3 regions of the Bombilactobacillus sp. ESL1094 genome follow, and region 3 is predicted to be linked to each of the others. Evidence: predicted binding sites of a transcription regulator. Region 3 holds the regulator's gene; each other region holds the start of a gene.
What was found. Region 3 encodes Rex, which represses fermentation and respiration genes when NADH is low (regulators of the CRP and FNR family bind a similar motif). Its sites were predicted from a motif close to TTGTGAANTANTTCACAA; they were not measured.

Region 1: the regulator Rex is predicted to act here: its motif matches at 1,292-1,309, upstream of AC3B5S_RS04520 (CidA/LrgA family protein).
Region 2: the regulator Rex is predicted to act here: its motif matches at 1,982-1,999, upstream of AC3B5S_RS04395 (NAD(P)-dependent alcohol dehydrogenase).

The regions. Positions count from the first base shown of each region.
Region 1 is NZ_JBYLUM010000001.1:906,142-909,428, reverse strand. It holds gene AC3B5S_RS04525 (LrgB family protein) at 1-694, opposite strand, end outside; gene AC3B5S_RS04520 (CidA/LrgA family protein) at 694-1,131, opposite strand; gene rplI (50S ribosomal protein L9) at 1,448-1,900, opposite strand; gene AC3B5S_RS04510 (DHH family phosphoesterase) at 1,914-3,287, opposite strand, start outside.
Region 2 is NZ_JBYLUM010000001.1:877,763-881,049, reverse strand. It holds gene AC3B5S_RS04400 (helix-turn-helix domain-containing protein) at 1-647, opposite strand, end outside; gene AC3B5S_RS04395 (NAD(P)-dependent alcohol dehydrogenase) at 783-1,904, opposite strand; gene AC3B5S_RS04390 (MFS transporter) at 2,247-3,287, shown strand, end outside.
Region 3 is NZ_JBYLUM010000001.1:470,978-474,264, reverse strand. It holds gene AC3B5S_RS02550 (glycoside hydrolase family 38 N-terminal domain-containing protein) at 1-1,158, shown strand, start outside; gene AC3B5S_RS02545 (redox-sensing transcriptional repressor Rex) at 1,262-1,891, shown strand; gene manA (mannose-6-phosphate isomerase, class I) at 2,000-2,977, shown strand.

The DNA of each region.
Region 1 (3,287 bases), 440 kb from region 3:
CAATATTATCAACAATACCAATGATAACAACCGAAACAGCGGCCATCGCACCTTGAACAGAACCTAATTTCAAGGCAAAAGCAGAACCAACGGTATGTCCAGCAGTACCCATACCTAAACCAGCACCGATGGGGTCGCTTTCCAATCTGAACCACTTAACTAACCATTTACCTAAAGCATAAATGATAACGGCGTTCAGGATACATGCCATCGCAGTAACAGCAGTGTTGCCACCAATAGCTGTTGACAATGGTAAAGCAATCGCAGTCGTAGCTGATTGACTCATCATGGAAGCTGTGCCGACCCGACTGAGTCCCAAGAGTTTGGAAATTCCCAAAATAACAAATAAGGAAATAAAGGTACCAATTAACAAACTCAATAAAATAACTAGCCAATTCTTCTTAAACACATCATTACGTTTATAAAGCGGAATTGCAAAAGCAATTGTGGCAGGTGTTAAGAACCAGAAGATTAGATCCCCACCAGGCTTATAGAATTTCGTATAAGCTGCTGCAGTCGTCATTCCCATGCCTTTTCCTAACAAGAAAATTAGAAAAATTCCCAAAACCATCGCTACAAACAACGGTTGAAATAAGAAAAAGCCATGAGTCAAATTAAATAAGTATTGCCCAATTTCAAAAACTCCCAATGAAAGTAAGATACCAAATAAGGGATTCGATAATAACTCTGCCATCATTTGTTCTCTCCTCCTACTTGTTCTTGTGTATCTGTATCAGTATGTTTGATCTTTTTACTGATCCATAATAACAATCTTGTTGTATAAGCCGTTACTACCAACAAAACGATTGTTGATAAAATAATGACGATAACTAATTGGACACCTTCATTTGCCATAATGTTCAAATTAGCAGCTAGGGAAATTCCGGATGGTACAAACAAAAAGGCAATTAAACCAATCATGGCATTTCCAAAGGAATCAACCCACTCTAATTTGATAATATGACAAGTCAATAATAAATATAACAAAATCAAGCCAATAACCGGCGTCGGTACAGGGAATGATTTTGGCATCATATTAGAAATCCACTGTGATACAAACAAAATTGCTGCATAAATTAACATTTGAATCAATAATGGTGCAGCTTTTGGCTTCTTATCTTCTGGTTTCATTTTCACATCACCTATTCTTAAAATTTATCGCACTTATTGTCTAAGAGACATAAACAATAAATTGGTTCAATCATCACTTTCTTTCTCCCAAAATCGATAAAATTTTAGTTTAATAAAAACTAAAAACTATCTACATATGGTTTATAACGTTTTCACGAATTTGTCAAGTATTTCACAAGATAATTGCTTCACAATCTGCAAGCCCTTACATCTTTGAGCTATTAAAAAAACTAGAATTCACAAGAACCTAGTTTCTTTATAATTTTTCTCAAAAAATTCTGCAACTAATACTGTAATTTACATTACAACAATAGTATTACTTTTCACTGACATGCACCCGTATGGAGGCTTCAATCCCTGGATACAATTTCACTGGTACATTCATATAACCTAAAACTTTAATCGGCTCGGCCAATTCGATTTTGCGCTTATCAATTTCAATTTGGTACTGTTGTTTTAAAGCTTGCGCAATTTGTTTACTGGGAATTGAACCAAATAACCGACCATCACTGCCAGCTTTCGATTGTAGTTCAACCACCGTTTCATCTTTTTCTAAAACGGTCTTAATCATTTGAGCACTAGCTTGTTCTTCATCTTTTTCTCGTTGTTCGGCTTGCTTTTTACCATTCAATTCACTGATGGCCTTAGCAGTAGCGACTTGAGCTTTACCATTTTTAATTAAGAAGTTGCGCGCGTAGCCATCAGCGACTTCTTTGACTTCGCCACGCCGACCCTTACCGCGAACATCTTGTGTGAAAATTACACGCATCTTTTCATGCCTCCTAGTTATTGTCTGCTTGCTTAGGTTTATCTTCTACTTTTTGTTGGATAATTGCAATCAATTCTTTCTTAGCTTGAGCAATTGTGTAATCAGCTAATTGCGTTGCCGCATTGGATAAATGACCGCCACCACCCATTTCTTCCATAATAACTTGCACATTAAAGTCACCTAAGCTCCGCGCTGAAATTGCTACCTTGGCATCGGACCTTTTAGTAATCACAAATGAAGCATCAATTTTTGATAAGGTCAATAAAGTATCGGCTGCCTGTGCCGCAATCACGGAATCATAAACTTGATCTTCTTCACCCGTGCAAATGGCAATTTGCGGCGTCACCATTTGTACGGTATCAATTAAATGGTTCCTTTGGATATAGGATGACACATTTTCTTTCAGCAAATTTTGCATTTTCGTGCTGTCAGCCCCTACTGAGCGTAAATAACTGGCCGCATCAAACGTCCGTGTTCCTGAACGTAAAGAAAAGGAATGTGTATCGACAAAAATGCCAGCTAGCATGGCCGTCGCTTCTAGTTTAGATAAAGACTGTTGACTTTGTGGTTGGTATTCAATCATTTCAGTTACCAATTCACTAGCCGAGGAAGCATAAGGCTCAATGTAGGCCAGTAATGGATTAGCAGGAAATTCTTCACCACGCCGATGATGATCAATCACTACCGTTTGATCGGCTAACTTCGCCGCCAATTCTGGGCTAGCGGAACGTGATGGTTTGGATAAGTCGACCATAATCAACATACTTTGCGCATTAGCCTGATCTAACGCCTGTTGTGGCGTAATTAAATCATTTGATAAATGCTGGTCTTGCTCAATCCATTGCAATAAACGTGCAACATCTGTGTGCGCTCCGTTAGCATCAATCACAATTTTACAAGTTTTATTATTCATTTGTGCAATTCGATGAATGCCTAAACAGGCACCTAAAGAATCCATATCAGGTTGTTGGTGCCCCATCACATAAATAACATCAACTTGGTTAAATAACTCTCTTAAGGCTTGGCTAATCATCCGTGCCCGGACACGCGTCCTTTTTTCCATCGGATTGGTGTTGCCGCCATAAAAGCGTGCTGGTTCGTCCGCCTCACGTACAACTGCTTGATCGCCACCTCGACCCAAGGCCAAATCAATATTTTTTTGCGCATCTAACGCTAGTTGGGCCAAGTTATCTTTACCATAGGCAAAGCCAATACTTAAAGTTAACGGCACATTTTGCTGCGAAGTAGTCTTACGAATTTGATCTAAAATTGAAAAACTATTAGCTTCCAGGGCCTTTAGCGCATTCACATAGCCCACCACAATAAAACGGTCACTGGCCACGCGTTTTAAATACATTTCATTTTGATTAGCCCAATCAGTTAATTG
Region 2 (3,287 bases), 410 kb from region 3:
TTTACTGTCGGCAAAGGATGGTGACGGAGGATTTTGGCTAAAAGAATATCTAAATAAGATTCAATGATCCGACTCGAGTACGATTTTTCAAGAAAATATTCTTCAATAATTTCGTCCATGGTTTCTTTGATGTCTTGGTTTTGCGGAAATAAAATATAATTGCGGGTAGGATGCTTGCCAAGAGAAATATCAGATAAAAAACTATAAGTAATACTATTATTTTTGTGAATACTGTTTAATAGATTGAAAGTAATACTACTGTCGCGAAACAAAACATTGATGAGTAAATCGTTGGTCCCGAGTGCTTTGATAGAGTGGCTGCAACCAACATTCATCATTAGAATATCACCTTCATGTAATTTGACTAGTTGCCCATCGACGACTTCAGAGCAACTGCCAGTTAACATATAATTTAATTCTAAAAATTTATGCGTGTGTTTAGGGTAGGGGGCAAAGCGGTTATGTTTACTGATATAGACAGAATGGTACTTAAAAAAGTAATCGTTAGTTAAAGTGAGGAGTGCTTGATGATCGACAGAAGTAGCGACTGCACTTTGTGGTAAATCGGCAATAAAATGATGAGTTGCTTCTTGTTGTTGTTCTAAACTGGTTTTTTGTTGGAGCATTTGGATAACTTGTGCGTTCATAATAAAATCCTTTCGCAAGCTGATTAGCAATCAATAACGGAACAAAAAGGAAATGTTGGTCAATGATTAAGATTGAGCCAAACATTTCCTTTTATAATACTCTTAAATTCCCAAGTTACTGTCGAGTAACGACGATTATTTATCTGGTTGGTAGTCGGGATCAATAATCAAAACCGGTTTAATCGTTTTCCCCGAAACAGAATCGGCATTGGCTTGATTAATATCCTTGAAATCATAGAACTTTTCAGTTTTATCAAAGTCAAACCAACCTAACTTATAAAATTCAATCAAGCGGGTAATATCAACTTGAGGAATGGAATCGCCCATGTTGACACCAACGACTTTGCGATCATCAACGCAGAGATCATTCCAAGTAGAAATTTCTAATAATTTTGGTGTCACGGCGATCGCAGCACACGTTCCGCCTTGAGCTAATGCTAAAACGCTGTTTTTGATTACTGCAGGAATACCAGTAGTGTCAACCGTCCAATCAACGCCATAGCCATTAGTTAATTGTTGAATTTTAGCCACGGCATCCTCATCATTACTATTAATCGTATCTGTAGCTCCTAATTCTTTGGCTAAGGCCAATCTTTGAGGAACTACGTCCACGGCAATAACTTTAATACAACCAGAAATGCGTCCGGCCATCATAGCAGCTAGACCGACGGCACCAGTACCAAAGACAGCGATCGTATCACCAGGTTTCGGTTGCAAAGTATTAAAGACAGTACCGGAACCAGTTACATAACCACAACCTAATGGTCCTAATTTCCGTAAATCTAAACTTTTATCAACTTTGACAGCATTACGTTGGTCAACAACGGTAGTCGTTGTAAACGAGGATTGATTAAACATATTAGAGATGTGCTGACCGTTCTGAGTAAATTGATCTTCACCATCGGCCCGGACCCCAGACAAATTGTAATCACCATAATTACGACACTGTGTGGGCACCCCTTTTAAACAATTATCGCAGGTTCCATCAGCGTAAAAAGATAAAATAACATGATCACCGACTTGAAAGTTTTTCACTTCGGAACCAATTTTTTCAACGATACCGGCCCCTTCATGACCTAAAATTGCTGGATAGCCTACCGAAGCATCGCCTTTGCGAATCGCTTCATCAGAATGGCAAATCCCGCTGGCCACCATGTGAATTTGGAGATCAGTCGGACCAACTTCGTGCAGTTCAATGTCATCTTCTAAGGTAAATGGTGCTCCTTGTTCTTTGACAACAGCGGCAGTAATTTTCATTAATAAAACCCCTTTCTTGAAATTCACCCTTTTCAACAATGATTATGTCACTATCAAAAAACGATTTCAATAAAAACTTGTGATTTTATTCATAAAGTTTTGCGATGAATGGTTTAAATATTTTATTTTTACAAAAAAATAATCTAAAAAGTGCTTTTATAGATAAAAATTACGAACTGTGCCCCTGGTTGATTTCCAGAATCTAAAATCATTAAATTAAAAAAATGTATTAATATGATACTGATTATCAAGAATTATGCCATTGCGCTAGTCTAGCGATTACGCTTACAATCTATACAGTAAACGTTTACGATTAAGAATTATGAATGGAGATCTGAAGTTATGGCTAAAAGTTCGCACGCTTCAACGTGGGCAGTATCCTTAACCAATTTTTTAGACTCAGGCTCAATCGTTGCGGGCGGTGCAGGTTTAACAATGTGGCAAAAGCACTTTGGTTTGAGTAGCTTTGCCGTCGGTTTATTAGGGGCATTGAGTGCTAATGCTTTTGGTTCGGCATTGGGAGCCATCATTGGCGGGCATTTGTCTGATAAATACGGCCGCAAAATGATTTATACCTATGATATGTTGGTCTACATGGTCGGAACACTTTTAATTGTGTTTTCTATTAATTTTCCGATGTTACTAATTGGTTTTTTAGTGACAGGTATGGCTGTAGGTGCGGGGGTTCCTGCTTCTTGGACGTATATTGGTGAAACATCTGATGGAAAAAATCGGGCCCATGATATTGGAATTTCCCAATTTTCCTGGTCCATGGGACCGACGTTAGTTTTTGTGGCAGCATCATTATTTGCACCACTTGGTTTATTAGGTAACCGCTTATTATTTGTCTTTTTAACAATTGTGGCATTTATTGCGTGGTTATTGCAAAGAAACTTACCGGAATCTCAGGATTGGTTGCAACAAAAGGAAAAAGAACGGCAATCAGGAATTAAGCCGCATCCATATAAAGAATTATTTTCGAATATGGTTTCCATTAAAAGTATTCTCTTCTTATGCGGTGTTTATGCTCTCTGGAATTTAGTTGCGGGGGCGATGGGCTTCTTTATGCCATTTGTATATGAAACTGTCGGTGGCTTAAATACCTTGCAAGCCAATATTTTACAAGCAGTTTTGTGGTTATGTACCGCTTTATCTGGTTACTTCGGTTTTGCCTTATTTGGCGATCGGCTTAATCCCCGGGGCTTCTTCTTTGTAGGGGCTTTAATGGCTGTTATTTCTTGGGTAATTTTAACTTATATTGGCTTCGGCTGGGCCGCTTTAATTGCTTTTGTAATTATTTGGGGACTATCTGCCGGAATTGGTGCCCAAGCTTGGTATGCTTTATGGGCAGTGGAGCTGTTTCCTACAAAGTATCGTGCTGGC
Region 3 (3,287 bases):
AAGTGGCAAGTTCAATACACAGAAACAAGCTTTACTGCTCAAACGCAAGGTCACGTTTATCCACAGCTGTTAGAAATTTTAGATTCGGGTAATGATGGTGATACGTATGATTATTCGCCTTTACCGCAGGAACAAGAAGTCAGCTTGCCGTTAACTGGACAATGTCAAGTGCAGACTGCTCCTAATTTACAAACTATGACGGTTCAAGGTACTTGGCAGTTACCTAAATCTTTAGCTGAAAGGCAAAAGGACCATCCGCAATTAATTGACGTGAACTTCAAAATTATTTTAAGTTTAGCAACAAGTTCTTCGGTGTTAGATGGTCAATTAATTATTGACAACCAAGCTTTAGATCATCGCTTGAGATTAAAGATTAACACGGGTATCAAAAGTTCACAGGCGTGGGCGCAAATTCAAGGCGGTTTTCGAACCACTACTAATTTGCCTATTGCGGATAATTGGCAAGACGAGTTTGTTGAAAAACCGGTCAATCTTTACAACTTTGATAAAGTTGTGGGCATGTATGAGCCCAAGCAAGGTTTGTTTTTGTTAAGTGGCGGCATGAAAGAATACGAATTATTGAATCAAAGCTTTGCCGTCACTTTACTAGCCACTACGGGTCAATTAGGAAAACCCAATTTATTGTGGCGTCCCGGGCGAGCTTCGGGCGACACTACTAGTGTCGGTCATCAGATGACGCCAACACCACTAGCTGAAGAAATCGGCTTAAATCATTTTGCGTTTGGATTAGTGGCAGTTGCGGACTTAGACGAGAATCAGTTAGCACGGACTGCTGAAAATTGGTTGGCCCCCAATGTTAATTACCAGTTACAAAAACTGAATTTATTTGTCAATCGGTTAGACAATAAAATTTGGGATGTTGAATTTGATAAATCATTACCTCAGTTACCACGCCAAGCGACTTTCTTACGGTTGGATCCGGATGTAACGATTACGGCTCTCTACTGTGCTTATACAATTCAGAATGCGATTGTGGTTAGATTGAGTAATCAAGCGAATAAAACGGTTGCTTTAACGGAATTCTTAGCGGCTGGTTTTCAACGAACCAATGCGTTAGAAGAAGTTCAGTCTTTACAAGCAGACGCGCAACAACTAGCACCGTATGAGATGGCAACTTTTATCAAAATTAATGGTTAATTTTCAAGGTAATAACTTTGTGATTTTATTTACTTGACATTGTGATATTAAAAGGTAGATACTGAAAGTATCAATTATACTTGTTCACAAGGGGATATTAACCATGACAAAATACAAAATACCAAATGCTACTATTAAGCGCTTACCGTTGTATCATCGTTACTTTCAATTTTTAAATGATTCCAATACTAAAAAGATTTCCTCAACAGAATTAGCTAAAGCTGTTCAAGTGGATAGTGCGACGATTCGGCGTGATTTTTCTTACTTTGGTTCTTTAGGTAAGCGGGGTTACGGCTACGAAGTTGAACCAATGCTGGAATTTTTTAAAAAGTTACTTAACCAAAGTCAAACGACGAAAGTAGCGTTGGTCGGAGTAGGTAACTTAGGTAGTGCATTATTAAACTATAACTTTTCACAGACGAACAATATTAAGATTACGGCCGCTTTTGATCAGAATCCGGAATTAATCGGCCAAACTGTCAATGGTGTGCAAGTTTATGATGTCGATTCTTTAGAACAACGTTTAGCAGATGAACAGATTGATGTTGTGATTTTGTCAGTACCAGTCATCAGTGCACAAAAGGTCGCTGATGAACTGGTAGCAGCCAACGTCAAGGGTATTTTGAACTTTACGCCGTTAAGATTGGCAACTCCTAATTCTGTGCGCGTGCACAATGTTGATTTAGCGAATGAATTACAAACATTAATTTATTTCTTAGATAACTATAGTTAAATTAAATGTTTAACTTTTGATTCACCTTTTAGCTTGTAAGGCGAGAATTTTGCGGTAAGTTAGTAGTAATTTTGGTTGATTACGGCTGCTTTTATTAGGAGGTATTAGATGGAACCATTGTTTTTACAACCCGCTTTCCAAAAAAAAATTTGGGGTGGGCGTAAGCTACAAGAACGTTTTGGTTATCGCATACCTGATGGTCAAGTGGGAGAATGTTGGGCCATCTCTGCTCATCCTCATGGTTTATCAACTGTTAAAAATGGACCTTTTGCTGGGCAAGATTTAGCCCAACTATGGCAAAAACAACCAGAGCTGTTTGGTTACCCGCAAGGAAAAGTTTTCCCTTTATTGACTAAGATTTTAGATGCGGAAGCTAGTTTATCAGTTCAGGTGCATCCAGATAATGCTTATGCCCAAGCACATGAAGGTGAGCTAGGCAAAACGGAGTGTTGGTATATTATTGATGCCCAGCCTGGTGCCTATTTGATTTATGGACATAATGCGCAAACTAAGGCAGAATTACAAGCACTGATTGACTCGGGGGACTGGGAACATTTGCTCAAAAAAATGCCAGTCAAAACAGGAGATTTTGTTTTTGTGCCTAGTGGGTGTGTTCATGCGTTAAATCAAGGAATTATTGCCTTAGAAACACAACAAAGTAGTGATACTACTTATCGTTTGTATGATTATGATCGTATTGAACAAGCTACCGGTCAAAAACGCCAACTGCATTTAAAACAGGCTCTAGATACGATTACTGTTCCTTTCCAAACACCAAAACTTAATCAAGCGGTCCAGCAATTTGGTGCTAGTTCCATCACCACTTATGTGAAACCACCTGTTTCGCCATACTTTGCAGTGTGGGGCTTACAAGTGCAAAATGATGCTTTAAGTTTGCAACATCAGTTGGGTGCTTACACCTTATGTTCCGTGATTTCCGGAACGGGACAGCTAGTGATTGCTGGGAAAACCTACGAGTTACAGTTAGGTGATCACTTTATTATTCCGGCGCCAATTACTGCTTGGCAATTTCAAGGGGAAAATCTCCAAATAATTGCTTCCGAAGCAATTGACAAGGTCGATTAATATTCAAAAAAGAGTCGGGACAAAAAGTTTTGAGAAGTTAAACACAGATTTTTGACTTTTGAAGTCACTATCAGCGGAGAAGGTTTGTTTGATTTACGAAATTTTTTTGTTCCGACTTTTTAATACTTAATATGAGGTTGTGACAAAAGCAATTTAGCTGCTAGTTACAACCTCATTTTTAAATATTTAATTTAATATTTTTTGTAATACCGCATTTTAACTGCTTTTGACTTATCGGCAAATTATGCTAGTAATATACCTATCTAAATTAGATTGTGCTAAAATTTAAAACTGTATTAATTTAAGTCGA